4 regions of the Vagococcus changpingensis genome follow, and region 1 is predicted to be linked to each of the others. Evidence: predicted binding sites of a transcription regulator. Region 1 holds the regulator's gene; each other region holds the start of a gene.
What was found. Region 1 encodes CtsR, which represses protease genes until heat stress. Its sites were predicted from a motif close to TTGGTCAAAAAAGGTCAAANA; they were not measured.
Positions count from the first base shown of each region.

Region 1 (7,712 bases):
TGTTCTCAGTTCGGATTGTAGGCTGCAACTCGCCTACATGAAGCCGGAATCGCTAGTAATCGTGGATCAGCATGCCACGGTGAATACGTTCCCGGGCCTTGTACACACCGCCCGTCACACCACGAGAGTTTGTAACACCCAAAGTCGGTGAGGTAACCTTTTGGAGCCAGCCGCCTAAGGTGGGATAGATGATTGGGGTGAAGTCGTAACAAGGTAGCCGTATCGGAAGGTGCGGCTGGATCACCTCCTTTCTAAGGATAATTACGGAAAACACATTACGTTTTACTTTGTTCAGTTTTGAGAGGTCTACTCTCAAACAGATTGTTCATTGAAAACTGGATAGTTGAAGTTAGACATCAACATAAACCGAGAACACCGCGTTGAACAGTTTCTTTTAAAGAACTGTGAAATGTATTAACTATTATCTATCGCTAGTTAATAGTTAATGAAAAAAAGCTAACCGTAAGGTTAGAAAAGGTTAAGTGAATAAGGGCGCACGGTGGATGCCTTGGCACTAGAAGCCGATGAAGGACGGGACTAACACCGATATGCTTCGGGGAGCTGTAAGTAAGCTATGATCCGGAGATTTCCGAATGGGGGAACCCAGTATCTTTTATAGGATATTATCTAGTAGTGAATACATAGCTATTAGAAGGTAGACGCAGAGAACTGAAACATCTAAGTACCTGCAGGAAGAGAAAGAAAAATCGATTTCCTTAGTAGCGGCGAGCGAAACGGAAACAGCCCAAACCAATAAGCTTGCTTATTGGGGTTGTAGGACTCAATTGTGGTAGCTGTTGTGGATAGTCGAATCGATCTGGAAAGGTCAGCCGTAGCGGGTAAAAGCCCCGTAGATGAAATTGACAACACACCTATGAGTATCCTGAGTACGGCGGAACACGAGAAATTCCGTCGGAATCCGGGAGGACCATCTCCCAAGGCTAAATACTCTCTAGTGACCGATAGTGAACCAGTACCGTGAGGGAAAGGTGAAAAGCACCCCGGAAGGGGAGTGAAATAGAACCTGAAACCGTGTGCTTACAAGAAGTTAGAGCCCGTTAATGGGTGATAGCGTGCCTTTTGCAGAATGAACCGGCGAGTTACGATAGCATGCGAGGTTAAGCTGAAGAAGCGGAGCCGTAGCGAAAGCGAGTCTGAATAGGGCGAATGAGTATGTTGTCGTAGACCCGAAACCATGTGACCTACCCATGTCCAGGTTGAAGGTGTGGTAAAACGCACTGGAGGACCGAACCCACGTACGTTGAAAAGTGCGGGGATGAGGTGTGGGTAGCGGAGAAATTCCAAACGAACTTGGAGATAGCTGGTTCTCTCCGAAATAGCTTTAGGGCTAGCCTCGGATTTGAGAATGATGGAGGTAGAGCACTGTTTGGACTAGGGGCCCGTCTTGGGTTACCGAATTCAGATAAACTCCGAATGCCATTCATTTATATCCGGGAGTCAGACAGTGAGTGATAAGATCCATTGTCGAAAGGGAAACAGCCCAGACCACCAGCTAAGGTCCCAAAATACATGTTAAGTGGAAAAGGATGTGAGGGTGCACAAACAACTAGGATGTTGGCTCAGAAGCAGCCACCATTTAAAGAGTGCGTAATAGCTCACTAGTCGAGTGCCCTTGCGCCGAAAATGTACCGGGGCTAAACATGTTACCGAAGCTGTGGATAGAACCTTTGGTTCTATGGTAGGAGAGCGTTCTAAGGGCGTTGAAGCTGGATCGTAAGGACTGGTGGAGCGCTTAGAAGTGAGAATGCCGGTATGAGTAGCGAAAGACAGGTGAGAATCCTGTCCACCGAATGACTAAGGTTTCCTGGGGAAGGCTCGTCCTCCCAGGGTTAGTCGGGACCTAAGCTGAGGCCGATAGGCGTAAGCGATGGACAACAGGTTGAGATTCCTGTACTCGTTTGTTTTGTTTGAACAATGGAGGGACACAGGAGGCTATGAGATCGTGCGACTGGAAGTGCACGTTCAAGCAACAAGTTTTGATAAGAGTCAAATGCTTTTATCTTTAAGAACAAGTTGTGATGAGTAGGGAAATAGAGTACCGAAGTCTCAATGTCACACTGTCAAGAAAAGCTTCTAGTTAGAAACAAATGACCCGTACCGCAAACCGACACAGGTAGTCGAGGAGAGAATCCTAAGGTGAGCGAGAGAACTCTCGTTAAGGAACTCGGCAAAATGACCCCGTAACTTCGGGAGAAGGGGTGCTGAACGCAAGTTCAGCCGCAGTGAATAGGCCCAAGCGACTGTTTATCAAAAACACAGGTCTCTGCAAAATCGAAAGATGACGTATAGGGGCTGACGCCTGCCCGGTGCTGGAAGGTTAAGAGGATGGGTTAGCAATAGCGAAGCTCAAAATTGAAGCCCCAGTAAACGGCGGCCGTAACTATAACGGTCCTAAGGTAGCGAAATTCCTTGTCGGGTAAGTTCCGACCCGCACGAAAGGCGTAACGATTTGGGCACTGTCTCAACGAGAGACTCGGTGAAATTTTAGTACCTGTGAAGATGCAGGTTACCCGCGACAGGACGGAAAGACCCCATGGAGCTTTACTGTAGTTTGATATTGAATGTTTGTAACACATGTACAGGATAGGTAGGAGCCGTAGAAATCGGAACGCTAGTTTCGATGGAGGCGCTGGTGGGATACTACCCTTGTGTTATGACCATTCTAACCCGCACCACTTATCGTGGTGGGAGACAGTGTCAGATGGACAGTTTGACTGGGGCGGTCGCCTCCCAAAAGGTAACGGAGGCGCCCAAAGGTTCCCTCAGAATGGTTGGAAATCATTCGTAGAGTGCAAAGGCAGAAGGGAGCTTGACTGCGAGAGTTACAACTCGAGCAGGGACGAAAGTCGGGCTTAGTGATCCGGTGGTTCCGCATGGAAGGGCCATCGCTCAACGGATAAAAGCTACCCTGGGGATAACAGGCTTATCTCCCCCAAGAGTTCACATCGACGGGGAGGTTTGGCACCTCGATGTCGGCTCGTCGCATCCTGGGGCTGTAGTCGGTCCCAAGGGTTGGGCTGTTCGCCCATTAAAGCGGCACGCGAGCTGGGTTCAGAACGTCGTGAGACAGTTCGGTCCCTATCCGTCGCGGGCGTTGGAAATTTGAGAGGAGCTGTCCTTAGTACGAGAGGACCGGGATGGACATACCTCTGGTGTACCAGTTGTTCTGCCAAGGGCATTGCTGGGTAGCTATGTATGGACGGGATAAACGCTGAAAGCATCTAAGCGTGAAGCCCCCCTCAAGATGAGATTTCCCATTCCTTTAAGGAAGTAAGACCCCTGAAAGATGATCAGGTAGATAGGCTAGAAGTGGAAGTACAGTGATGTATGGAGCGGACTAGTACTAATCGGTCGAGGACTTAACCAAGATAGCGGTGGACCATTATATTGATACTAACTTAACATCCAGTTTTGAGTGAATCATCACTCAATAAAAAACATATAAGTGCGGTGACGATGGCAAGAAGGATACACCTGTAACCATGCCGAACACAGAAGTTAAGCTTCTTAGCGCCGAGGGTAGTGAAGGGTTTCCCTTTGTGAGAGTAGGACGTTGCCGTGCTTATATTATTATCCGGCATAGCTCAGTTGGTAGTAGCGCATGACTGTTAATCATGATGTCGTAGGTTCGAGTCCTACTGCCGGAGTTCTTTTAATTAAGGTAAAACTCAGGAGAGTTGTCCGAGTTGGCCGAAGGAGCATGATTGGAAATCATGTAGGCGGTAATAACTGTCTCAAGGGTTCGAATCCCTTACTCTCCGTATACTAAAAGAAATTATGATACTGGCCCGTTGGTCAAGCGGTTAAGACACCGCCCTTTCACGGCGGTAACACGGGTTCGATTCCCGTACGGGTCATAAAATATAATAGAAACCATAATTAGGTTCCGTGGTGTAGGGGTTAACATGCCTGCCTGTCACGCAGGAGATCGCGGGTTCGATTCCCGTCGGAACCGTTATTGGCGCAGTAGCTCAGTTGGTAGAGCAACGGATTGAAGCTCCGTGTGTCGGCAGTTCGATTCTGTCTTGCGCCATTTGGAGGGGTAGCGAAGTGGCTAAACGCGGCGGACTGTAAATCCGCTCCTTCGGGTTCGGCAGTTCGAATCTGCCCCCCTCCATATTTAAAGGGGTATAGTTTAGCGGTAGAACTACGGTCTCCAAAACCGTCAGCGTGGGTTCGATTCCTACTACCCCTGTTAATAATATGGCGACTGTGGCGAAGTGGTTAACGCACCGGATTGTGGCTCCGGCATTCGTGGGTTCGATTCCCATCAGTCGCCTTTTTATTATTGGGCTATAGCCAAGCGGTAAGGCAACGGACTTTGACTCCGTCATTCGTTGGTTCGAATCCAGCTAGCCCAGTTTTTTAAAGGCGGTATAGCCAAGTGGTAAGGCAGAGGTCTGCAAAACCTTTATCATCGGTTCAAATCCGGTTACCGCCTCTTGTTTTGCCGGCGTGGCGGAATTGGCAGACGCGCTGGACTCAAAATCCAGTGCCCATTGAGGGCGTGCCGGTTCGACCCCGGCCGCCGGTATAATTTAGTAAAAAGAGCTTTGAATGATTTCATTCAAAGCTCTTTTGGTATATACAAAGCTAATTAGTATAAATATCTAGATATATTATGTATAATAAAGGTCAATATAAGTCAATTGTTTTATGTTACGTTTGAAGGGTGAGATTTTTATGCAAAATAAAAATATGTCTGATATTATAGAAGATTATTTAAAAGAACTATTGAAGAATGAGGATATTATTGAAATAAAACGAGCTGAAATTGCTAATCAATTTAATTGTGTACCATCACAAATTAATTATGTTATTAACACAAGGTTTACTGTTCCAAAAGGTTATCGGGTAGAAAGTAAACGTGGTGGTGGTGGGTATATTCGTATTGTAAAAGTTAAATTGATAAAATATAAAACCAGAATATGTGAAGAAATTCCAGATATGATAAGTAATGGTTTGACAGACAGTGAAGCATTTGCTATTTTAAATGAACTGCAAGATAATAATCTAATAACTGTACGTGAAAAGTATTTACTTAATTCAGCGTTTAAATTAACTGGTATTAGTCGCTCGGAAGAAGAAAAATTATTGAGATCGAACATGATGATTGATGTATTAGAACGACTAACTTATGAAGAATAGGAGTGATAGGTATGGGTGAATTATTTACTAAAAGGGCTAATGAAGTTCTGAATCTTGCACAAGAAAGTGCTAAATATTTTAGACATGATGTAGTTGGAACAGAGGATTTGTTACTTGCTTTAGCGAAGGAACCAAGAGGTATTGGTGGAAAAGTAATGAGATATTTTGATATTGATGATACTTATCTGTTTGAGGAAGTTGAACAGATTGTTCAATATGGACGTTATAAATCTAAAGAAAACGAATTGCTTCCTTATTCTCCGCGAACTAAGGATGTGTTAGCTTTCGCAGGTGAAGAGGCTAAACGACTAGGGGCGCCAAGCATTGGAACAGAACACATTTTACTTGCTTTGGTTAGAGAAGATACATTATTATCTGCTAGAATTTTAAAAAATTTAGGAGTGGAACTTCCCAAGTTACGCAAAGATATAATGAGAAGAATTGGTATTACAGACAATAATAAAAATGGTAAAAATAGAAAAGCGATTAAGAATTCAGTTGGTGAAGGGACTCCTACACTAGATTCTTTGGCACGAGATTTGACACAGAGTGCTAGAGAAAAACGATTAGATCCTTTAGTTGGTCGCGAGATAGAAGTTGAACGATTGATACAAATTTTAAGTCGTCGAACTAAAAATAATCCGGTACTTGTTGGAGAACCTGGTGTTGGGAAAACAGCTATTGCTGAAGGTTTAGCGCAACGGATTATCGAATCTAATGTACCAAAAGATATGCAAAATAAACGTGTGATGATGCTTGATATGGGAGCAGTAGTTGCTGGGACTAAGTATCGTGGTGAATTTGAGGATCGCATGAAAAAATTGGTGGATGAAATTTACCATGATGGCGAAGTTATTTTGTTTATTGATGAATTACATACGTTGATTGGTGCTGGTGGTGCTGAAGGAGCGATTGATGCATCTAATATTTTAAAACCTGCATTAGCACGTGGAGAACTTCAAACAATAGGGGCAACAACATTAGATGAATATCAAAAATATATTGAAAAAGATTCTGCGTTAGAGCGCCGATTTGCTAAAATTATGGTTGATGAACCCACTGAAGAAGAAACCATTGATATTTTGACAGGGTTGAAATCTCAGTATGAAGAACATCATCAAGTAACCATAACTCAAGAGGCTGTTGAAGCAGCTGTAAAATTATCTATTCGTTACATTAATGATCGTCAGCTTCCTGATAAAGCTATTGATTTGATAGATGAGGCAGCTGCCAAAGTACGCTTGAACCAAACGGAAAAACCATCTCCAATAGTGAAACAACAACGGGTATTAGCTGATATCTATAAGGAAAAAGAAGAAGCGATTATCTCACAAAAATTTGCCGAAGTGGTTGAAATTCGAGAGATAGAAAAGAAAGCCTTAAAAAAATTAGCAAAATTAGTTGAAAAACAAGAAAAAGAATCAGCTGGTTATACACAAAAATTGACCGAAGAAGATATTGAATCTGTCATTTCTCAATGGACTGGTATTCCTTTAACACAGTTAGAGAAAAAAGAGAGTGAACGATTACTTGATTTAGAAAAGGTTATGCATGAACGTGTTATCGGCCAAGAAGAGGCTGTAGAATCTGTTTCACGTGCTATTCGACGTGCGAGAAGTGGGTTGAAGAGTCCAAATCGTCCAATTGGGTCATTTATGTTTTTAGGGCCAACAGGTGTTGGAAAAACAGAATTAGCTAAAACAATTGCTGAAGTGATGTTTGGTTCAGAAGATGCCTTGATTCGAGTGGATATGTCTGAATTTATGGAAAAACATAGTACAAGTCGTTTAGTCGGCTCCCCTCCAGGGTATGTTGGTTATGATGAAGGAGGACAATTGACTGAGCGAATCCGTCAAAAACCATATTCTGTTGTATTACTTGATGAGGTAGAAAAAGCCCATCCTGATGTGTTTAATGTGTTGTTGCAAGTACTAGATGATGGGCATTTAACTGATGCCAAAGGTCGTAAAGTAGATTTTAAAAATACAATTATTATCATGACATCAAATATCGGCGCTACTTCTTTACGAGATGAAAAGACTGTTGGATTTGGTGTAGCAGATGAAACCAAAGATTATAAAGCGATGAAATCTCGTATATTAGAAGAATTGAAAAAATCATTTAGACCGGAATTTTTAAATCGTGTAGATGAAGTGGTCGTATTCCACTCATTAAATAAACAACAATTACATGATATCGTGAAAATCATGTCTAAAGATGTTGTTGAGAGATTAAAAGAACAAGATATTACATTAAAATTAACTTCAGCAGCTATTGATGTTATCAGTAGTGAAGGGTTTGATCCGGAATACGGAGCTCGTCCAATTCGTCGTGCTTTGCAAAAAGAAGTCGAAGATAGACTAAGTGAATTACTCTTGTCAGGTGAACTTCAAACAGGAGATATAGTGACTCTTGGTGCATCAAAAGGGAAAATTAATACAAAAGTAAAAAAGGTAGAAAAAGTGTAACAAACAAGCGTTAGTTAGTTAAATAACTAGCGCTTTTACCTTGTGAAAGATTGCGGTTTATCTATGCAATATGTT
Region 1 covers NZ_CP093384.1:108,496-116,207, forward strand. The annotation lists rRNA gene MN187_RS00515 (16S ribosomal RNA) at 1-251, shown strand, start outside; rRNA gene MN187_RS00520 (23S ribosomal RNA) at 477-3,388, shown strand; rRNA gene rrf (5S ribosomal RNA) at 3,468-3,583, shown strand; tRNA gene MN187_RS00530 (tRNA-Asn) at 3,595-3,668, shown strand; tRNA gene MN187_RS00535 (tRNA-Ser) at 3,693-3,782, shown strand; tRNA gene MN187_RS00540 (tRNA-Glu) at 3,807-3,878, shown strand; tRNA gene MN187_RS00545 (tRNA-Asp) at 3,904-3,976, shown strand; tRNA gene MN187_RS00550 (tRNA-Phe) at 3,982-4,054, shown strand; tRNA gene MN187_RS00555 (tRNA-Tyr) at 4,058-4,138, shown strand; tRNA gene MN187_RS00560 (tRNA-Trp) at 4,146-4,216, shown strand; tRNA gene MN187_RS00565 (tRNA-His) at 4,228-4,300, shown strand; tRNA gene MN187_RS00570 (tRNA-Gln) at 4,311-4,382, shown strand; tRNA gene MN187_RS00575 (tRNA-Cys) at 4,392-4,462, shown strand; tRNA gene MN187_RS00580 (tRNA-Leu) at 4,471-4,555, shown strand; gene MN187_RS10565 (CtsR family transcriptional regulator) at 4,705-5,169, shown strand; gene MN187_RS00595 (ATP-dependent Clp protease ATP-binding subunit) at 5,181-7,637, shown strand.

Region 2 (7,712 bases), 840 kb from region 1:
ATGCTTGTAAAGTGCTTAATAAATTCTCCTAAGAATTTATGATAACGAATAACCGGTAATCCTTTTTTAAGTGCTGCTTTTATTTCAATATGACTGTCTGGAAACGCATTTCCAGCAATAATCACCATATCATCTTGTATATTCACTTCTTGAAATGGTTTAATCGGAATGTTAGCCAATTCTAATTCTCTTTGAGTAAAGATATATTTGTCAATATCAGATCCTTGTACTGTAAATCCTTTTTGATGCAAAATAAGAGCTAATGCACTCATTCCTGTTCCTTTAATTCCGACAAAGTGGTACGTTTTATTTTTATTCAGTTCCATAGAAAAGCTCCTCTATTAATATAATAAATTATGACTATCCTGTATTATCTTACAATTAAGATAACAATTCAATAAAAAATACTTACAAGAATCCACTGATTCCAGTAAGTATTTCCCTAATCAAAATAAAAGTTGTCTGAGTCTTGTCTTGATTCATCTTGCATAATACCAGACAATGATTTTTCTAATCGATTATTTTTTTTAGCTGATATTGGTGTGGTATCATCAACCATTTCTACTGGGTCTAATTCATCCATCATTAACAAATGGTCTTTAGCCGATTGTCTTAACTCTTTCATGACTTGTGTTGATTCAATCTCACTATTACTAGCTGGTTTATCATCAATCAATGATGCTGGAATATACTTAGGTTTGAATAAATCTTGTGGGTTTTCTCCAGGTAAGTGATAAGAAGAAGAAAATGGTTTACGATTATGATGTCGTTTACGGTATTTAGCTTGGCCATTTTGATCTGTCTCATATAACTTATTAGAAAAAGATGATTGTGGTGCTTTATATTCTTGTTCACTAGGCTCAGCATAGACCTGATTAGTCATCTTCTTAATTTCAATATTGCTATTATTTAAGTTAACCGTCTTTTCTGCTGTTTTCTTTGGTGTCACCGTTTTAGAAGTCAAAGGTGTTTTAGCTTTTTTTACGTTAATTTTTTGTTGCACACTTCGATTCGGTTCAGCTCGTTCGATTTCCATCTCTGGCAAACCATCTTCCCCAAAATATTTTGGTTCAGAAACCATTTCGATAGGATCTAAGATAACTGTGTCATTTTCTTGACTACTCACAGTTCGTTTAGCATTATCACCCAACTGTTGTGATGGTCTATTTAATTTGACTCCTGTCTCATCATCATAAACAGGAAATCGAAAGTGTTTACGCTTATCAGAAAAATTCATCATTTATCATTCCTTTAATTTCACTTTATTTATTCTAACATACCTCTAGATAGAAAACATCTAATTTAACGTTAAATAAATAAAAAGTACAAAGATTTCACTTTGTACTTTCCTTGTTTATTTAGTGGAATAAATGCCATAGAAACGGTATATACACATCTAACAGTGGGGCAAGAATACCAAAAAGAATTAAACTAACACCAAAAATAGATAACACAATACCGCTAACTTTATGCGATTTTTTCAACATGTAAAAGATTAATACAACAATAAGAGCAACTGCCAATAAAATAGCTAGCTCAACTGAGCCCATATTTAAAGTATTTCCATTCATTAGTGGTTTAATAATTTGAGAATATAAAAACCAAATTAATTCAATCACATAAATAACCAAAAACCCTTTTAATAATAAGTGATATTTATTGTTCGACTGATTATTTGCCATTAATTCACTCCTCCCTTATATATAACACAATACGCATTATACCAAACTAAATGGCTTTTGTTAATCTTATTTAGCACCCAATCAATAAAAAAATTAGCCCTAAGGACTAGTCTAGTGAAAACATTATTTAATAATATACGATTCCATTTCAGGAGCGTTTTCAATTGTATCGGCTACTGGACATGTTTTGTTGATAAAACGCACGTAATCAGCAATTTCTTCGTCTGTGTTATCAGCGTCGATATAAAAATTTGACACGATTTTAGAAAAACCAACTTTAGCATTTGGATTTTTTCCTGAAAAACCATCTGTATCTAATTCGCCTTCTACTTCTACTTTGATAGATTTTAGATTAATTTTATGATAAGCAGCAAAGCTCTTAGCTACGATGACCTTACAAGCCCCTAATGCACCTAATAACGCTTCCACTGGATTCATTCCAGTATCATTTCCGCCTAGATTTTTAGGTTCATCTAATATAAATTCAAAACCTCTTGATTTTACGGAAACTTGTACTCCTTGAGTATTCTCTGCTACTGTTTTAAATGTTTGAACTGTCATACTAACTTCCTCCTAATCTAATATACCTATCATGGTATCACAAAATAAGTATTTTTTAACTCAAATGACATTATTTTACTAAAATCCTATCATTTAAAAACGCTCTCAATCCTATTATTTCACTCATCATTACTTTAAAAGAGTAATATAATTGGAAAATAACATAAAAAAATCAATATGATTTCTTTATACATACAATGAAACCTATCAGATTAACTAAAAAAAGAAGCCATAATAATCGCTTCTTTTCAATATTAAAGATTAATCAACTAATGCTTTATCATAAATCGTGTAATCACATCGGTAAATAAACAAATATTTTCCATCAATTAAAATCCCTGTACTTTTTGGCACATCCGTTGAATACATTGATACTTTATTTCCAGCATAAGTTGCTAGCGGGGTTCCATTTTGACTTCTTATCAAAATCACTTTGTCTTTTCCTTTAAACGAATTACTAAAATCATTCACCATTGAGTTAATCATTGGCACACTTCTTTTAGTATTGTTGATATCTACTTTGTCAGCATATTCATCAAAAACGTTGGTTAGTCCTTTTTCCTCAATAATCATTGATGAGCCAACATGATGCATTTCATTTTTACCGACAGTAATTTGAATCACACTGGAGTCTTTACTGTCTTCATCTGTGTCGAAGGTATTATCTCGTTCAATTTTGACAGATTTTCCTTGAACTTTATCCATCACTTGGCTTTGTTCATCATACGTTCTAACAGTCATCTCTAAACCTTTAAAACTTTGTTCAAACTGCTTAAAAGAATTCATAATATCTTGGCAACCTGATAACATGATTACTGTCATACTTAATAATCCCACTACTAATAATTGTTTTTTATGTTTCATGATTAGCTCCTCTCCTTATTAAAAAAAGCAAAGATGATTTAACATCTTTGCCTTTTATTATACTACTCTTCGGTTTGTAATGCAGTAAATGATAATTTACCCTCTACTACTTCAATCATGACGTCTGTTTTAGGACCAATTTTTCCAGCAACAATTTCTTTAGCAAGAGGTGTTTCCACTTCTTTTGTTAAGAAACGTTTGATTGGACGAGCGCCGTAAATTGGATCGTATGCTTGTTCAGCAATCCAAGTTTTCGCATCCTCAGAGATTGTTAATTTGATATCTTGATGAGCTAAACGTCTTGTTAAGCTTTCAGTCATTTTCACGATGATATCTTTCACGTTGTCTAGAGTAAGCGGACTAAACAAGATAGTATCATCAATACGGTTTAAGAATTCTGGTTTGAAGTGACCACGTAACATGTCAAGAACCCCTTCTTTAGCACTCTCAGATACGTTTCCATCTTCATCTACGCCATCAAGCAATAGTTGAGACCCAATATTACTTGTCATGATTAACACAGTGTTTTTAAAGTCAACGACACGACCTTTAGAGTCAGTCAAACGACCATCATCTAGCACTTGAAGTAAAATGTTAAACACATCTGGATGAGCTTTTTCAATTTCATCAAGCAAGACAATAGTGTACGGACTTCTTCTTACTGCCTCTGTTAATTGGCCACCTTCCTCGTAACCAACATATCCAGGAGGAGCTCCGACTAAACGAGACACGCTATGTTTTTCCATGTACTCACTCATATCCAAACGTACCATATGGTCTTCAGAATCAAACAAGTTTTCAGCTAATGATTTCGCTAACTCTGTTTTACCCACACCAGTAGGTCCTAAGAATAGGAATGACCCAAGTGGACGATTAGGGTCTTGCAATCCAGCACGAGAGCGAATCACCGCATCAGACACCGCATCGACTGCCTCATCTTGACCAATCACACGTTTATGGAGTGTTTCGTTTAAGCGTAAGATTTTTTCTCTTTCGCCTTCTTCAAGTCGTTTCACAGGGATACCAGTCAAACGACCAACTACAACTGCGATTTCTTTGTCAGTTACCACTTCTTGTACCATACGGCCATCATGTTTTTCTTTTTCTTCTAATTCTTTTAACTCTTTTTCAAGTTTTGGAATCGTTCCATGACGTAACACAGCAGCTTCTTCTAAATCGTAGTTACTTTCTGCGTTTTCAAGTTGTGTTCTGGCTTGATCCAACTCAGAACGTTTTTCATTTATTTTGTTTAATTCTTCTTTTTCAGTCTCCCATTGCATTTTTAGTGTATTGGCTTCTTCTCTTAATTCAGCCAACTCACCTTGAAGAATGTCTAAACGTTTTTTACTTGCATCGTCATCTTCTTTTTTAAGAGCTGCTTCTTCAATTTCTAATTGCATCAAACGTCTCGTTACTTGGTCTAATTCAGTTGGCATTGAATTCATCTCAACACGAATAGTCGCACACGCTTCGTCGACTAAATCAATTGCTTTATCTGGTAAGTAACGATCAGTGATGTAGCGATTAGACAATGTACTTGCAGCGACTAACGCGTTATCGTGAATGTTTACCCCATGATGGATTTCAAAACGTTCTTTCAATCCACGTAAAATACTAATGGTATCTTCTACAGTTGGTTCTTTCACTAATACTTTTTGGAAACGTCTTTCTAACGCTTTATCAGTTTCCATGTATTCACGGTACTCATCAAGTGTTGTCGCCCCAATACAATGCAACTCACCACGAGCAAGCATTGGTTTAAGTAAGTTTCCGGCATCCATACTACCTTCTGTTTTCCCAGCCCCTACTATTGTATGAATTTCATCGATGAACAAAATAATTTCGCCATCGCTATTTTTGACTTCTTTTAGAACTGCTTTTAGACGTTCTTCAAATTCCCCTCTGAATTTCGCTCCAGCAATCAATGACCCCATATCTAATGAGATGATGGTTTTATTTTTTAAGTTTTCAGGAACGTCTTTTTTCACAATACGTTGTGCTAATCCTTCGATGATGGCTGTTTTACCAACACCAGGTTCACCGATTAATACTGGATTATTTTTTGTTTTACGTGATAAAATACGAATCACATCACGAATTTCTTCGTCACGCCCAATGATTGGATCTTGTTTTCCAGATTTTACTGCTTCATTAAGGTTTGTTCCGTATTTTTCTAGTGCTTCATATTGTTCTTCTTGATTTTGACTAGTCACACGTTCTCCTCCTCTCAAATCTTTAATACGTTCAGTTAGTTCAGCTTCGGTCACTTTTTGTGCCATTAAGAAACGGGTTAAACTAAAGTTTTTAAGTTTCATTAAGGCTAAAACCACTACTTCGGTTGACAAATAGTCGTCATTAAATGATTCTCTAATTTTATCTGCTTCTTGCAATAAGTGAAACAAGTTTTGACTTAAGTTTTGTCCATATTGGACATTTCCACTAACGGTTGGTAATTTATCTAATTCATTATCGACTTCTCTTTCAAATGCATCAACATCTAAGCCAATACCGGCATATAAGTTTCTAGCAAAATGATTGGGTTGTAAGAATATTTTCCATAAGTGGACAATATCAATCTCTTGATTTTTTCGAGTGATTGCAACTTGTTGCGCTTCTGCGATTGCTTGTTGCAATGTCGTAGTCATTTTTTCTATATTCATATCATTACCCCCTTATTCTTAACTACAAAATATATTTTACACCATAGGTCAAAATAGGTCAAACAAAAAGACTCGACATCAAACTGTTAAGTTTATTCTAATATATATAAGTGATTAAAACCACACTTTTTAGGTCTTTAAAACGACAGTTTTCATCAAAAGACATAAAAAAGACTCGATTATCACCGAGTCTTCAAACTATTTACGCTTTTTCTTCATTAAGTTTAACAATTTCTACGATTAAGCTAGTCGCTTTTTCCATGCTTTCAACTGCCACATATTCAAAACGTCCATGCATGTTTTCCCCACCAGCAAAAATATTTGGTGTAGGTAATCCCATGTAAGAAATTTTAGAACCGTCTGTTCCACCGCGTACGGGTGCTTTATTTGGTTCAATGTCTAAATTACGCATTGCTTCGTCTACTAAATCAATGATACTCATATCTTTTTCGATAACTTCACGCATGTTGTAGTATTGGTCAAATAAGTTTAATGACACACGTTCTTGACCAAAGTTGTCGTTAAATTCTTTTACGATGGATTCAAGTAGTGATTTACGTGCTTCAAATTTTTCACGGTCATGATCACGAATAATGTAAGTCATCGTTGCTTCATCAGGCACACCATCTAATTGTAATAAATGGAAGAATCCTTCATATCCATCTGTTTTTTCAGGAACTTCATCTTGTGGTAATTTATTATGTAAGTCAATGGCTACTTGCAAGGCATTAATCATGGTGTCTTTTGCTGTACCTGGGTGAACGTTTTTACCTTCAATTGAAATTTCTGCTTGAGCAGCACTAAATGTTTCAAATTGTAATTCACCAACTGGTCCACCATCCATCGTATAAGCAAAGTCTACTGGGAATTCTTCGACATTAAATTTATCCGCTCCAACACCGATTTCTTCGTCTGGACCAAACGCTACCATGATTTTACCATGTTTAATTTCTGGATGATTCACTAAATATTCCATCGCAGTCATAATTTCAGCGATACCTGATTTATCATCTGCTCCTAAAAGAGTTGAACCGTCCGTTGTAATCAATGTTTGACCTTTATAGTTAGCTAAGTTAGGGAAATCTTTAACGGTTAACTTAAACTTGCCTTCTTTGTCTAAAGGAATATCACTTTGACCATCGTAATTTTCTACAAATTGTGGGTTCACACCAACAGCGTTAAAATCAGCTGTATCCATATGTGCGATAAATCCAATGCTACGCACGTCTTTATCTGTATTGCTTGGTAATGTCGCAATCACAAATCCGTTTTCTTCGTTATGGAATACATCTGACATCCCAATATCTTCTAATTCTTTTTTCAACTCTTTAGCAAAGGCAATTTGAGTTGGTGTTGATGGTGTTGTCTTGCTTGTTGCGTCCGATCTTGTTTCTGTCTTAACATACTTGATAAATCTTGGTACTAAATTTGTATACATAATTGACACTCCCTTATATTATTTCAAATGGATTAGTATTCACGTCACTTTCGATAAACGTGACATCCCAATCATTTTGTTGTTTCCATTGATTAAATAACTCAACATAGTATTTTTTACAAACTGACTCTATATAATGTCCTGGGTCAATCACTGATAACCCTTCTTCCATCATATCATGAGCCGTATGATAATACACATCTCCGGTAATATACACATCTGCCCCTTTTTTAAGAGCGTCTTTATAAAATTTCTCACCACTACCACCACAAATAGCCACTGTTTTTACTTGTTTATCTTTTGTGTCAGTCGTTAAACGAATGGCATTTAAGCCAAATGTCTGTTTAACTTTTTCAACAAAATCAAGCAATGGCATTGGTTGTGGTAGAGTACCCATACGACCGATTCCATATGTTTTTGATATATTTTCTAGTGGGAAAATATCAAACATCGGCTCTTCATACGGGTGATACTCATTAATAATTGACAGCACTGTTGGGTACTCTT
Region 2 covers NZ_CP093384.1:950,145-957,856, reverse strand. The annotation lists gene murC (UDP-N-acetylmuramate--L-alanine ligase) at 1-326, opposite strand, end outside; gene MN187_RS04825 (hypothetical protein) at 443-1,240, opposite strand; gene MN187_RS04820 (hypothetical protein) at 1,359-1,682, opposite strand; gene MN187_RS04815 (OsmC family protein) at 1,806-2,243, opposite strand; gene MN187_RS04810 (DUF5052 family protein) at 2,505-3,107, opposite strand; gene clpB (ATP-dependent chaperone ClpB) at 3,170-5,767, opposite strand; gene pepT (peptidase T) at 5,970-7,205, opposite strand; gene MN187_RS04795 (Nif3-like dinuclear metal center hexameric protein) at 7,219-7,712, opposite strand, start outside.
Region 2: the regulator CtsR is predicted to act here: its motif matches at 5,812-5,832, upstream of clpB (ATP-dependent chaperone ClpB).

Region 3 (7,712 bases), 690 kb from region 1:
TTCACAACAAATTGCGACTATTTTAAAGAAGAAACTATAACAAATAAAAGTTTTAGAGATTTCTCTAGAACTTTTTTTATGCATTTAAGGAATTTCGAAAAAATCATTGTACTGTAAGTGAGAATCATAGAGGAGGGATAATATGACAGATGAAGAGTACTTGACTAGCTTGCTTAATAAAGATGAAGAAGCATTGAGTCAATTGATGGATACATACACGAAGCTATTGTGGGCAGTTGGTTCAAAATATTTAAATCATCAGCAAGGCATGGAGATTCAAGATATTGATGAGTTAGTCAGTGATGTGTTTATTAGACTATGGAAAAATCCAAAGGGGTTTGATCCAAGCAAAGGCACACTAAAAACGTATCTATGCATGATGACGCGAAGTATGGCATTAAATAAGCTTAAACAAGTAGCCAAAGATGTGACTGTAGAGCTCGATGATAGTATCACAGCGACATTGACAAAAGAAGAAAATAACATGGATTGGCAAGCTTTTTATCAAGCGGTTATGACACTTGAAGAACCCATGAGAGAAATTATTATTAAACGTTATTTCTATGAAATGAAACCAAAAGACATTCAAGAAAAGACAGGTTATGACTCAAAATTAATTGATAATAAATTGTATCAAGGTAAGAAACAATTACAAAAACAGTTTAAAGAATTAGGAGGAGAATTGGGATGAATAAATATCAAAAAGAACCATTTGAAGAATTAACAGATGAGCAATTAGATGAATTGTTGGCGCAAATGAATCAAGAGATGCCTAATGAGTCAAAAGAAAAAATAAAACAATCAGTATTTGAAGATATCAATAAAGAAGCAGAGAAAGTCAAACCACTAAAACCTAAAAAGAAAAAATGGGCGGCTATTCTTGGGGCAGTGGCAGTGCTTAGTTTGATGGTTGGGTATACGCAGTTAGATACGATAAAAGTAACTTATACCAAAGCTTTTGGTACAGAAGCAGATAAGATATTAGTAGATGCAGAAAAACTTGATTATTCAGTAGAAGATCGAGGATTAAAACTAACGGCTAAAAATACATTCAAAGATGGTAATACTACCTATGTTTTAATGGAGTTACAAGATTTAACTGGGGATAGATTGTCTGAAGATACCATTATTGAGGATTGGTCCATGTTAAATGGTGGGAACACGCAAGTGATTAACTATGATAAAAAAACAAAGACAGCGACGTTATTAGTCAGTTCAGTAGCATGGGAAGAACATAAAGATACTGGGTTTATACTAACAGGTTTTGGTTCTCATACCAAAGAAATGGAAAATATTGTATCAGTTGATTGGAAAAAAGATTTGGCGACAAATGTTAAATGGAAAAAATATGATGGAAAAAGTGGAGTAGGAGGTGGAAGTGTTGAGGATTCAATTCTAGAGAAATTGAATGTCAACTATGAGGCGTTGTATAGTGAATACTTACCGAACAAACGATTATCGATTCCATTAATTCCTGATGAAGATTATTTTATTGAAAATATGGCTTATAAAGACGGCTTATTACATATTTTGGTGAAATGGCCCAATATAAAAGGGTACAATTTCTTAAACTTAGACTTTCAACCTAAAAATTCTAGTGAAAAAAAAACAGAAAGAAATGGTAATAAGTTATGGCCATACATTGCTTCTTATTCAGCTTATAATAATGAAACACATAAAAACGAAACAGGAAAAAGTGATTATGAGGAATTTGTTTTTGATATCAAAGAATCAGAGTTACAAAATTATGATTTAAAAGTAGAATCTGCAAAAACTCAAACGGTTGTTTTGGGTAATTGGGCAATAAAATTAAAAGAACCAAAAGAAATAGAAAGAAAAGCATTAAAAGATATCATACTTAAAAAAGAAAACTTAGCATTATCTAATATAAATCTATCCGGTTTATCTTTAAGTTTTGATGTAAAAGATTCTTCTCCAGAAAAAATGAAGGAATTGAATTTAGATGTAAAACTAGTTAAAAAAGATGGGGAGATAATTGATTTAACAAAAGATGGTGACGGTAATATATACACTGAAAACGGAGAAAGCCATGTATCCTTGATATATGATTACACTGAATTAAGTGACATTGACTCTGTTATCATTAATGGACAAACACTCAAAGTAGAATAAAAAATAAAACCATTCCTGTGCAAACGACAATTAAAGCATAGGAATGGTTTTATTTAACTAATTTTTTTTGTTTTTTTCGGTTTGACAGGAATTTCAACTTCTATAACACCGTGTGTTCGAATGATTTCTAACTCTGGATTATCCACTGTGGTATGTAATAGTTCTTCTAATACAGCATTTAGTTCTAAATCTTTAATATCACGTGTCTTATTCACTAAAACAACATCGATATGAGTGTCTGCTGTACTGTGAATCACTAATGTTTTACCTAATGAATAGACACTGACAAATCTAGCATCTGTGTTTTCCAATTGTTTAGAAACCAAAGTAGCATAACTATTTGTAACGTCAATCAATTTCATTAATATCACCCCAATTTAGTTGTATCCTTTTCTATAGACTAATTATACCACAATGATTAAAAATTAAGGAGAAAACCTTCCCATATAATAGGAAGAATTTTCTCCTTAAAATATGTATTAATTCATTTGTTCAGTTATTGTAATAGTATCATCTACTAAATCAGCAGATAATCTTTTTGCAGAAGGGTTATCTAAATAACAATCAGCAATCCCATCTTCAATATATTCTTGAATGGTACGTCTAAGAGGTCTTGCACCCATAGCCTGATCATAACCAAGTTCAACTAATTTTTCTTTTGTTTCTTCAGTCGTATCAATATGAATACCTTGTTCTTGTAATTTTATGTTTATCTCATCAAGCATTAATGACACAATAGACAACAGATTTTCTTTACTCAATGGTTTAAATTCGATAATTCCATCAAATCGGTTTAGAAATTCTGGCTTAAAGTAATGGGTTAATTGATTTAGAACTGATTGAGTCGTCCCTTCTTTGATAGCACCAAATCCAACACTTGCTTCAACATGTTGTGTTCCAGCATTGCTTGTCATGATTATCAAAGTATCTTTAAAACTGACAGTTCTTCCTTTCGCATCTGTCAATCGTCCATCTTCAAGAATTTGAAGGAATAGATGTAAAACATCTGGATGAGCTTTTTCGACTTCATCTAATAGAATTAAACTATACGGATTTCTTCTCACTCTTTCAGTTAATTGACCTGCTTCGTTGTACCCAACATAGCCAGGTGGTGAGCCAATTAATTTAGACACGCTATGTTTTTCCATGTATTCACTCATATCAAAACGAACCATGTTAGATTCATGCCCAAATAACTCTGTCGCTAGTTGTTTTGCTAGTTCAGTTTTACCAACACCAGTCGGTCCAACAAAAAGAAATGAGCCAATTGGACGATTTTTATTTCCTAAACCAATTCGATTTCGTCTAATGGCACGTGATACTTTATCAATGGCATCATCTTGCCCAATGACATGTTTTTTCAAATCACTTGCTAAATGTTTCATTTGTTGTTGCTCTGTTTCTTTTAATTTACCAACCGGAATTCCTGTCATGGTTTCCACGGTTTCTTCCATATCATTTATTGTCACAGTAGGCATACTGTCTTCAGATACTTGATGAATTTTCAAGTCTTCCAATTTTTTGATTTGATCACGGTAATAAGCCGCTTTTTCAAAATCTTCTTCTTCTGAAGCAATTTGTTTATTAGCTTCAGCCCGTGCAATTCTAGAATTTAAAATTTTGGGATCAATAGAAGGAATAGTTAAATTTTTCTTAGAACCTGTTTCATCTAGTAAGTCGATAGCTTTATCAGGTAAATGTCTGTCTTGTATAAAACGACTAGACAAGTGTACAGCCCCCTCGATGGCTTCATCTGTGTATTTCACATGATGGTAATTTTCATATTTTTCTTGGATCCCTTTTAAAATATGAATGGTTTCTTCAATAGTAGGTTCATCCACTTTTACAGGTTGTAAACGTCGTTCAAGTGCTGCATCTTTTTCGATGATTCGATATTCATTGAATGTTGTTGCGCCAACTAATTGTAATTCACCTCTAGCTAAAGCAGGTTTTAAGATATTTCCAGCGTCCATTGAACCATCACTAACTGATCCTGCTCCAACGATTTCATGGATTTCATCAATAAATAAAATGACATTCTTTTGTTCTTTTAGTTCAGTAATCAGTTGTTTCATCCGTTCTTCAAACTGGCCTCTAACACCTGTTCCTTGAACAAGTGACACGACATCAAGACGAATGACTTCTTTATTTTCTAGTTTTTGTGGGACATCACCATTAATAATACTTAACGCTAACCCTTCAACGACCGCGGTTTTACCAACACCAGGTTCACCAATAAGTACTGGATTGTTTTTAGTTCGTCTATTTAATATTTCTATCACACGTTTTATTTCAGCATCGCGACCAATAACAGGATCAATTTTTCCATCACGAGCAAGTTGTGTTAGGTTTTCCCCGTATTCTACCAGGATAGAAGAATTTCCACCACCACCGCCTTGTTGAGCTTGAATAGTTGGTTGTTGTGGTTGTTTCATTGATTGTTGGGCCAACTGTTTGAAAAAATCATTTAATTGACCAAAACCATAAGGGTCTTGAGCAAATTTTTCTCGATTCATTTGATCTTCTTGAGATTTTAAATCACGATAACATTGTTGACATAAATCTATTTGTTGTTTCTCTCCATTAACTGATGCGTGTAAGTGAATGGTTGCATCATTTTTTTTACAGTTTTTACATATCATAGGCAAATCCTCCTCTAATCAAATGATTCACCAAAACAGTTTGACCTGTTTTGACCTTATGTTTATTATATAATTTTTGAATATAAGAAGCAAAAATTATGCTTAAATTTTTTAGATAAAAACTGAAAAAAATCGTGATGTTTATTTTTATAAAAAACGTTTTTTTATAAAAAAATTTAAAATAAAGAGTAAGTGGACAAAATAGCCTCTATATCAAATTATTTCTCAAATAAACTCGCGATATTTTCTGAAATGGAACTGAAAAGTTTATAAAAGGTTTTTAAAGTTCTTTATGGAACATGGGAAAAAAGTTGTAAGTAATAGAAAAACATGGTATTCTTTATCATTGAAAGGGTTATTTTTTGAGTTATTATTCAATTAAATAATCCATCATAAAAATTTTTCACATGACAAAGGAGAAGATAATTATGGAAAAAAAAGAATTTCACGTAGTAGCAGATACAGGTATTCATGCTAGACCAGCAACTTTATTGGTACAAACAGCTAGTAAATTTAGCTCAGATGTAAATTTAGAATACAAAGGTAAATCTGTAAACTTAAAATCAATCATGGGTGTTATGTCATTAGGTGTTGGACAAGGTGCTGATGTGACAATTACAGCTGAAGGTGCTGACGAAGCAGATGCAATCGCAGCGATCGAAGAAACAATGAAAAAAGAAGGACTATCTGAATAATGACTAAACAGTTGAAAGGTATTGCGGTTAGTGATGGTATCGCAGTTGCTAAAGCATATCTTTTAGTTGAGCCGGATTTATCATTTGAAAAACGTTCAGTTGAAAACGTTGAAGCCGAAGCAGCGCGTCTTTCAGATGCTCTTAGTCAATCAACTAAAGATTTGCAAGCAATCAGAGACAAAGCGGTGAAAACTTTAGGTGAAGAAGAAGCACAAGTTTTTGATGCTCACTTAATGGTTTTATCTGACCCTGAATTAATCAGTGCAATTGAAGGAAATATCAAAGATAACAAAGTTAATGCTGAATCAGCATTAAAAGAAGTTACAGACATGTTTATTGGAATGTTTGAGGCTATGGAAGATAACCCTTACATGCAAGAAAGAGCTGCTGATATTCGTGACGTAACAAAACGTGTTATGAGTCACTTGTTAGGTGTTAAATTACCTGATTTAACAATGATTGACGAAGAAGTCATTATTGTTGCTGAAGATTTAACTCCAAGTGATACAGCACAATTAGATCGTAATTTTGTTCGTGCTTTTGTAACTAATATTGGCGGACGTACATCTCACTCTGCTATCATGGCTCGTTCTTTAGAAATTCCAGCAGTTGTTGGAACAAAAGACATTACTGAGTATGTTGTTGAAGGTGATATCTTATCTGTTGATGGTAGTGAAGGTGATGTTATTGTCAATCCTACTGATGAACAAGTTACTGATTTTAAAGCAAAAGAAAAAGCATTTAATGAATTGAAAGCTGAATGGGACAAATTAAAATACGCTAAAACAGTGACAGCAGATGGTAAACATTTTGAATTAGCTGGAAATATTGGAACACCAAAAGATCTAGATGGTGTGTTAGGTCATGGTGGAGAAGCAGTTGGTTTATACCGTACTGAATTCTTGTACATGGACTCTCCTGATTTTCCAACTGAAGACGAACAATTTGAAGCGTATAAAGCTGTCTTGGAGGGTATGGAAGGTAAACCAGTTGTGGTTCGTACGATGGATATTGGTGGGGATAAAGAACTACCTTACTTGAAATTCCCTGAAGAGATGAACCCATTCCTAGGATACCGTGCTATCCGTATTTGTTTAGCAGAAGATCAAATGTTCCGTACTCAACTACGTGCATTGTTACGTGCATCTGTTTATGGAAATTTACGTATTATGTTCCCAATGATTGCTACTTTAGCTGAATTTAGAGAAGCTAAAGCATTGCTTGAAGAGGAAAAAGCTAAATTAGTTGCTGAAGGTGTGGATGTTTCTGATGATATCCAAGTAGGTATTATGATTGAAATTCCAGCTGCGGCAGTAATTGCTGACCGTTTCGCTAAAGAAGTTGATTTCTTTAGCATTGGAACAAATGATTTAATTCAATATACAATGGCAGCAGACCGTATGAACGAACGTGTTTCTTACTTATATCAACCTTATAATCCTGCAATTTTACGTTTAATTAAAAACGTTATTGATTCAGCTCATGCTGAAGGAAAATGGGCTGGTATGTGTGGGGAAATGGCCGGCGATCAAACAGCTGTTCCATTACTAGTTGGTTTAGGATTAGATGAGTTTTCTATGAGTGCAACAAGTATTTTACGTACTCGTAGCTTAATGAGTCGTCTTGATTCTAAAAAAATGGCTGAATTAGCTGAGAAAGCAATTACCGATTGTGATACAGCTGAAGAAGTTGTTGCTTTAGTTGAAGAATATACTAAATAATTAATATTGAAAACCATAATTTACTGTTTTTATACAGTAAATTATGGTTTTTTTTTATTATAACGTGTTAAGATATATACTAGTGTACACATTTCGCATTAAAAATGCGACTGTAGTATGATGTATTGTGAAATGACTTTACGTATTATAGTAGATAGTAGGAGTGGATTTTTTGTTAAGGATAAATATGTTTTCATCAGCTGATAAAGTGAAAGGCCAAGGGGTTGGAAGTGCCTATATAGAATTAATTAATATGCTCAATAAACATTTTTCAACTGAATTTGATATTTCAATTAATAAATTTAAGCAATCAGATATTTCACATTATCATACTGTGGACCCACAGTTTTTTATTTCGACTTTTTTTAAAAAGAAAAGAGGAACAACGATAGGATATGTTCACTTTTTACCTGAAACGCTTGAGGGGAGTTTGACGCTTTTTTCACCATTTAAAAAAGTATTTGATTGGTACCTTATACGTTTTTATGGGAGAATGGATCAATTAGTGGTTGTTAATCCAA
Region 3 covers NZ_CP093384.1:1,435,068-1,442,779, reverse strand. The annotation lists gene wecB (non-hydrolyzing UDP-N-acetylglucosamine 2-epimerase) at 1-40, shown strand, start outside; gene MN187_RS07085 (sigma-70 family RNA polymerase sigma factor) at 143-691, shown strand; gene MN187_RS07080 (hypothetical protein) at 688-2,133, shown strand; gene MN187_RS07075 (DUF1827 family protein) at 2,187-2,495, opposite strand; gene MN187_RS07070 (ATP-dependent Clp protease ATP-binding subunit) at 2,613-4,775, opposite strand; gene MN187_RS07065 (phosphocarrier protein HPr) at 5,204-5,470, shown strand; gene ptsP (phosphoenolpyruvate--protein phosphotransferase) at 5,470-7,191, shown strand; gene MN187_RS07055 (glycosyltransferase family 4 protein) at 7,364-7,712, shown strand, end outside.
Region 3: the regulator CtsR is predicted to act here: its motif matches at 4,813-4,833, upstream of MN187_RS07070 (ATP-dependent Clp protease ATP-binding subunit).

Region 4 (7,712 bases), 890 kb from region 1:
TTTAATGTTACCTGAATTAAATGGTTTAGAGGTGTGTCGTCGTATTCGTCAAGTAAAAAATACGCCTATTATTATGATGACAGCAAGAGATTCAGTGATTGATCGTGTGTCTGGTTTAGACCATGGAGCAGATGATTATATTGTAAAACCGTTTGCTATTGAAGAACTGCTCGCACGATTACGTGCATTACTTCGCCGAATTGATATTGAGGGAGATAAAAATGTCGCGAAACAAACGACTTTATCTTATCGGAATTTAACCATTGAAAAGGAAAATCGCGTAGTTCGCCGTGGTGATGAAATTATTGAGTTAACTAAACGTGAATATGAGTTATTACTTATTTTGATGGAAAATGTTAATGTCGTGCTTTCTAGAGATGTACTATTAAATAAAGTATGGGGCTATGAAATAGAAGTTGAAACAAATGTTGTTGATGTGTATATTCGTTATTTACGTAATAAAATTGATGTTCCAGGAGAAGATAGTTATATCCAAACGGTTCGTGGAACTGGGTATGTAATGAGATCGTGATGAATCAATTTAAAAGTAAGATGAATTGGCCTCAAAAATTTTCTTGGAAATCTATCACATTAAAATGGACGATACTAACATCGTTGGTCATCTCTATTTTGTTTACGCTTTTTGCCATTATCTCTTATCAAATTAGTACACGATTAATGGTCGAACAAGAAGAGGTGACGTTTAATCGAACGTTATCTGAAGTTACCACTCGTTTATCAAGAGGAGTAGAATCGCTAAGTTTTAATAGCTCTGTTTTTTATTTAAAAGAATCAACTGGCGAATATGTGGGAGATAGTTACTATGGTGTTAATACACTAGAATCCAGTATGATGAATTTAAATAGTTTTATGTCAGAACTATCTAGACCTGAAATGGATTTAAAAGTATACAACGTTGAGGGTGATTTGGTTTTTGAAACAAAAAATCGCTTTGTTCCATTTGATAAAGAATCACAATCAGAAACGGTTATAAAAACTTATGAGTATGTGACTGGATTAGTTCTATTAAAACCAGTTCATTCTGATCAAACTGGTAAGCTGATTGGTTACGCACAAGGTTTTTATGACTTAGGATTTTATTATAAGTTTAGAAAAGAACTATTACAGAATTTAATTATGATAGGTATATGTGGATTACTTGTTAGTGTCATTGTGAGTTTTCTCTTATCAACTTACTTTACAAGTCCTTTAAGAAAAATGGTAAAAACATTAAATAATATTGAAACAGCTCATAAAACAGGTCTTAGAATGCCTGTTCCTAAATCAAATGATGAGATTTATGATTTAGCTATGGCATTTAACGACATGATTGAGCGTATGGAGCGTTTTATTACCCAACAGCAACAGTTTGTTGAAGATGTATCGCATGAGCTGAGAACGCCTGTTGCGGTCATTGAAGGGCATATGAATTTATTGAATCGTTGGGGAAAAGATGATCCAGAAGTGTTAGAAGAATCTTTAAGTGCCTCGTTGCAAGAAATCACACGTATGAAAAGCTTGGTTCAAGAGATGCTTGATTTATCTCGTGCAGAACAATCGGACTTTCATTATAAAAATGAAACATGTATGGCAAAAGAAACCATTCAAACAACAGTTAGTAACTTTCAAATGTTATATCCAGATTTTGTATTTAATTTAGATGACGATGATTTAGATCACTCGGTTGAAATTAAAATGTATCGTAATCACTTTGAACAAATTTTAATTATTTTAATGGACAATGCCGTAAAGTATTCTAGAGATAGAAAAGAAGTGATTATTTCAGCATCGAAGTCTTATCAATCGGTTGATGTGATGATTCAGGATTTTGGTGAAGGTATTTCAGAAGAGGAGATTGAAAAAGTATTTAATCGATTTTACCGGGTAGATAAAGCAAGAGCTCGTCATACTGGTGGTAATGGATTAGGGCTGTCTATTGCACAACAATTAATCGAAAATTATCATGGTACGATAAATGTAAAAAGCCATGTAGATTTAGGAACAGCTTTTTATGTGTCTATTCCTTATGTGACAGAAGAAACGACTAATTAATTGAATCAAAAATATAATAGAATAAAAAAACGTATCAAGCGTAGAGTTAGATGACTCGTACTTGATACGTTTTTTTAATTGAATAACGCTAAAAAATCATCATTTGAAATCTTTTGGTCAAAATCAATATCGCCCATAATTAAAGTAGGAACAAAACGAATAGAGGCTTGTTCTGCTTCTTTTACAATACTATCTAACACTACATCATTTGATTGCTTTACAAGTCCTAAAGTTTCTTCAGCAAAATGAGTTACCTCTTCAGCAGAATATAAACGACCCCACTCATTTTGAGTATCATATATCTTTGTAATAATCTCAAGAGCTCGTTCATCCATTGGGACGTACTGATGCATAACATTACCCAGTATTAGACTAGGCGATGTTTTATTAAAAAGTTTGATGACATAATGAAGATTATGTTTAGATACCTCATCTGTTATTAAGTCTAACTTTTCATTCCACCATTGACGGCAGTATGGACAACGAAGATTAACAAATTCAATTAATGTATATGGTGCTTCCTTTTGCCCAATCTTTATTCCGTTTGTAGTGGTGACTTTTGATGTGTCGATTTGTGTCATAGGTAGGATTCATCTCCTTATTTTAAAGCGGCACTGTTTACCATTACTTCATCAATGAGGCCATATTTTTTAGCATCTTCAGCTGACATGAAATTATCTCGATCAGTATCTTGTTCGATAATTTCAATTGGTTGACCAGTATTTTCAGCTAAAATTTTATTTAATCTTTCTCTTGTATTCAGAATATGGCGAGCTGCAATTTCAATTTCTGTTGCTTGACCTTGTGCTCCTCCAAGCGGCTGATGAATCATAATTTCAGCATTTGGTAAAGCAAATCGTTTTCCTTTTGTTCCAGATGATAATAAGAAACTTCCCATTGATGCAGCCATACCTAATACGATAGTTTGAATATCAGACTTAACGAAATTCATTGTGTCATAAATGGCAAGACCTGCTGAAACACTTCCACCTGGCGAGTTGATGTAAAGATAAATATCTTTTTCAGGATCTTGGGCATCTAAAAATAATAATTGTGCAATGACACTATTTGCAACGTTATCGTCAATAGGGCCACTTAACATAATGATACGATCTTTAAGTAAACGTGAATAAATATCATAGGCACGTTCTCCTCTAGCAGATTGTTCGATAACTGTTGGTATTAAATTCATATAAATTCCTCCTAATAGTAACGCTACTAGCCATATTTTAACATATTCTTTTTATTCTACCTAGAATTTAGCGTCATTTTAGTCAAAAAAGGTCAAAAGAATAAAAAGTAAATAAAAAGGACCTACGTCCTTCAAAATAGTATGATAAAATATGATATACTTCTTTTAAAAAGAAAGTAACACGCCCTAAGGGAATCGAACCCCCGTCTCAAGAACCGGAATCTTGCGTGATATCCACTACACTAAGGGCGCATCTACTTTTATTAGTTTACCAAAAAAAACATAAATAGCAAGATGAAAAGGAGGAAAAGCTGATGAAAATGTCGCAACATGTTAGACAGGGTCAAAGCCAAGTTCAGACTCAAAAATTAGCCATGACCCAACAATTACAACAATCCATTAAGATACTGCAGTATGGTACAGAAGACTTACTTTCTTTTTTAAATGACAAAATGTTAGAGAATCCGCTGATTGATGTATCCGTTTTCGAGATGGATGATCAATACTTAGTGCCTAAAGATTATGATGTGTCAAAAAGTGATAGAAAAACGGATTGGATAAATCAGATTCCAGAAACGACCCAATCATTGTTCCATTATTTGATTGAACAAATCCATTTGAATTATCGAGATACAGCGTTGAGAAGTCTTAGTTTATTTCTTGTTGAGTTTATTGATACAAATGGGTATTTAACAATTTCAATAGAGGAAGCGATGAAGTTAAAGCAAGTGACTTATATAGAAGTGCTAGATGCATTGACACTTATTCAGATGCTTGAACCCGCTGGTGTTGGTGCTAGAAATCTACAAGAATGTCTTATGTTACAAATAGAAAGAGATGACAATGCTCCTAACCAAGCTTACTTAGTATTGGAAGAATATTTTGATGAATTAGCCAATAGAAAATGGCAAAAGATTGAAAAAAAGTTAGGGATTTCATTAGTGGCGATTCAAGAAATTTTTGACTATATTCAAAAATTACATCCAAATCCAGGATCACTGTTTCATTCAGACGAAGATAATATTATTTACCCAGATTTAGAAGTCAAAGTAGATAGAACAGATAATTCCATTTCTATTGTATCTACTAAAGTAGGAAAGCCAAATATTAGCTTTCAAACAACGTATTTTGAAAAAATGTCTCATCAAGGTGGAGACGAAGTCAAAAAATATTTAAATGATAAAAAAAGTGAATTTGAATGGTTAAAAAAATCATTGGAGCAACGTGGAAATACAATTTTACGAGTAGGAGAAGAAATTGTTAAAAAACAATCAGCGTTCTTTATAGAATCTGACCACCCACTTACTCCCATGAAGTTGAAAAGTGTGGCAGAGGAACTATCGCTTCATGAATCAACTATTAGTCGAGCTGTTAATGGAAAATATTTAACAACAGATTTTGGTGTATTTGAACTAAGAAGTTTTTTTTCAACAGGATTAGAACAAAAAAATTCAAACGAAGTGATTGGTACAAATAATGTTAAACAGTTAATTGAAATAATTATTAAAGAAGAAAATAAAGCCAAACCATTATCTGATCAAAAAATTGTTGATTTATTAAAAGAAAAAAATATTCAAATTTCTCGAAGAACAGTCGCTAAATACCGTGAGGAATTAGGAATTCAGTCATCTTCTATGCGAAAAAGATTTGATAATTAAGAGAAAGTTTGAGTATCAGACTTGTATTATTCACCAAGACTTGTTATTATAAGCGTGTAAGGGTTGGACAAAATAAAAGTTATTTTGACTCAACCCTATCAAAATACAATACGTGGGTCAAAAAAAGTCTATGTTGGACTGAAATTGTCCCTTGAGTTGAGGAGTATTATCTATGAGCAATGATTTTGATATTATTGAACAGATTGCTCCTGACATGATTCAAGTGATTGAACAACGATTTCGTATTATGCGAAACATTTATTGGAATCAACCAGTTGGACGTAGAAAATTATCTGAAAAGGTAAATTTAACTGAACGAATACTTCGAAGTGAAACAGAAGTATTAAAACAATTGAATTTGATTGATGTGTCTAAAATTGGAATGTCGCTTAGTGAAAAAGGATTAAGTCTTTATAGTGATTTAGAAATAGTCATGGCAGAGCAAACGGGCAATCGCGTCCTTGAAAAAAAATTAGCAAGTAAGCTTGGTATTGAGAGGTGTTTGATTACGCCTGGCGATAGTGATGCTGAAAGCAAAGTGTTAGAAAAGTTTGGCGAGGTTATCTCTGATATTCTTTCAACACGTTTACCTGATGGTGAAAATATTATTGCCGTTATGGGTGGGACAACAATGGCAACAGTTAGTCGATGCATGTACAAATTAGAGACACCAGAAAGACATAATATTTTTGTTCCAGCAAGAGGAGGAATTGGTGAAACCATTCAAACTCAAGCTAATTCAATAAGTGCCACAATGGCAGAACAAACTGGTGGTGAGTTTAAAGTATTGTATGTTCCAGAGCAAGTTAGTTCGGAAACATATGAGTTATTACTTCACGAGCCTACCGTCCAACGAGTATTAGAGTTGATATCTAGATCAAATGTTGTGATTCACAGTATTGGACGAGCACTGCATATGGCAAAACGTCGTAATATGAGTGCAAGTGATTTAGCAATGCTTTCTAACAATGGAGCTGTTGCTGAGTCATTCGGGTATTTCTTTGATAAAGACGGAGAGGTCGTCTATAAAATACCTCGAATCGGTCTTCAAATGAAAGATCTTCAAAAAATACCGTATGTTATTGCTGTAGCAGGTGGTAAAACAAAAGCTAAGGCAATAGAGGCATACATCAAAAATGCCCCTAAGCAGACGTGGTTACTCACAGATGAGGGAGCAGCAAAACAGATTTTAAAAGAGGAGACTCTTTAAAATAAATAAATTTTTTCGATTTTCTAAAGGAGGAAATCTCACATGACAGTTAAAGTAGGTATTAATGGTTTTGGACGTATCGGACGCTTAGCATTCCGCCGTATTCAAGAAGTTGAAGGATTAGAAGTTGTAGCAATCAACGACTTAACAGATGCACAAATGTTAGCTCATTTATTAAAATATGATACAACTCAAGGACGTTTCAATGGTGACGTTGAAGTTCATGATGGATTTTTCAAAGTAAACGGAAAAGAAGTTAAAGTAACTGCTAACGCTAACCCAGCTGAATTACCATGGGGAGAATTAGGCGTAGACATCGTTTTAGAATGTACTGGATTCTTTACATCTAAAGAAAAAGCAGAATTACATTTACAAGCTGGTGCTAAACGTGTTGTTATCTCTGCTCCTGGTGGAAATGACGTTCCAACAATCGTTTATAACACTAACCATGAAATCTTAACTGGTAAAGAAACAGTTATTTCTGGAGCTTCATGTACAACAAACTGTCTTGCTCCAATGGCAGACGCTTTAAATAAAAACTTTGGTATTGTTGAAGGATTAATGACAACAATTCACGCATACACTGGTGACCAAATGACATTAGATGGACCACATCCAAAAGGTGATTTCCGTCGTGCCCGTGCAGCTGCTGAAAACATCGTACCTAATACAACTGGTGCTGCTAAAGCAATTGGTTTAGTTATTCCAGAATTAAATGGAAAATTAGACGGAGCTGCTCAACGTGTTCCTGTTGCAACTGGTTCTTTAACTGAATTAGTAACAGTTTTAGACAAACAAGTTACTGTTGAAGAAGTTAACGAAGCAATGGAAAAAGCTGCTAACGAATCTTACGGTTATACAATCGACCCAATCGTATCTTCTGATATCGTTGGTATGACTTACGGATCATTATTTGATGCAACTCAAACTAAAGTAATGACAGTTGGCGACAAACAATTAGTTAAAACTGTTTCTTGGTATGATAACGAAATGTCATACACTGCTCAATTAGTTCGTACTTTACAATACTTTGCATCATTAGCTTAATTTAATACACCCTATCAAGATTATCGAAGCGGGGAAGCTATCGCGCTTTCTCGCTTTTTTTGTTAATTCATAAGGAGGCGTCAACAAGCATGGCAAAAAGAACAGTTGAAGATTTAGAATTAAATGGTAAAAAAGTCTTAATACGTGTTGATTTTAATGTCCCTATTAAAGATGGAGAAATTACAAATGATAACCGTATAATTGCTGCTTTACCAACAATTAATTATGTTATTGAACATGGTGGAAAAGCAATTCTTTTCTCTCATTTAGGTCGTGTAAAAACTGAAGAGGATAAAGAAGGTAAATCATTACAACCAGTTGCTGCTCGCCTATCAGAATTACTAGACAAACCAGTTTCTTTCGTTCCCCAAACACGTGGAGCTGAACTTGAAAAAGCTATCAGTGAAATGAAAGATGGAGATGTGTTGGTTGTTGAAAACACTCGCTTTGAAGATATTGATGGTAAAAAAGAAAGCAAAAATGATCCAGAATTAGGTAAATATTGGGCTTCTTTAGGTGATGTTTATGTAAATGATGCATTTGGTACAGCTCA
Region 4 covers NZ_CP093384.1:1,234,999-1,242,710, reverse strand. The annotation lists gene MN187_RS06175 (response regulator transcription factor) at 1-532, shown strand, start outside; gene MN187_RS06170 (HAMP domain-containing sensor histidine kinase) at 532-2,052, shown strand; gene MN187_RS06165 (thioredoxin domain-containing protein) at 2,127-2,633, opposite strand; gene clpP (ATP-dependent Clp endopeptidase proteolytic subunit ClpP) at 2,651-3,244, opposite strand; tRNA gene MN187_RS06155 (tRNA-Arg) at 3,425-3,496, opposite strand; gene rpoN (RNA polymerase factor sigma-54) at 3,559-4,902, shown strand; gene MN187_RS06145 (sugar-binding transcriptional regulator) at 5,075-6,112, shown strand; gene gap (type I glyceraldehyde-3-phosphate dehydrogenase) at 6,155-7,159, shown strand; gene MN187_RS06135 (phosphoglycerate kinase) at 7,249-7,712, shown strand, end outside.
Region 4: the regulator CtsR is predicted to act here: its motif matches at 3,323-3,343, upstream of clpP (ATP-dependent Clp endopeptidase proteolytic subunit ClpP).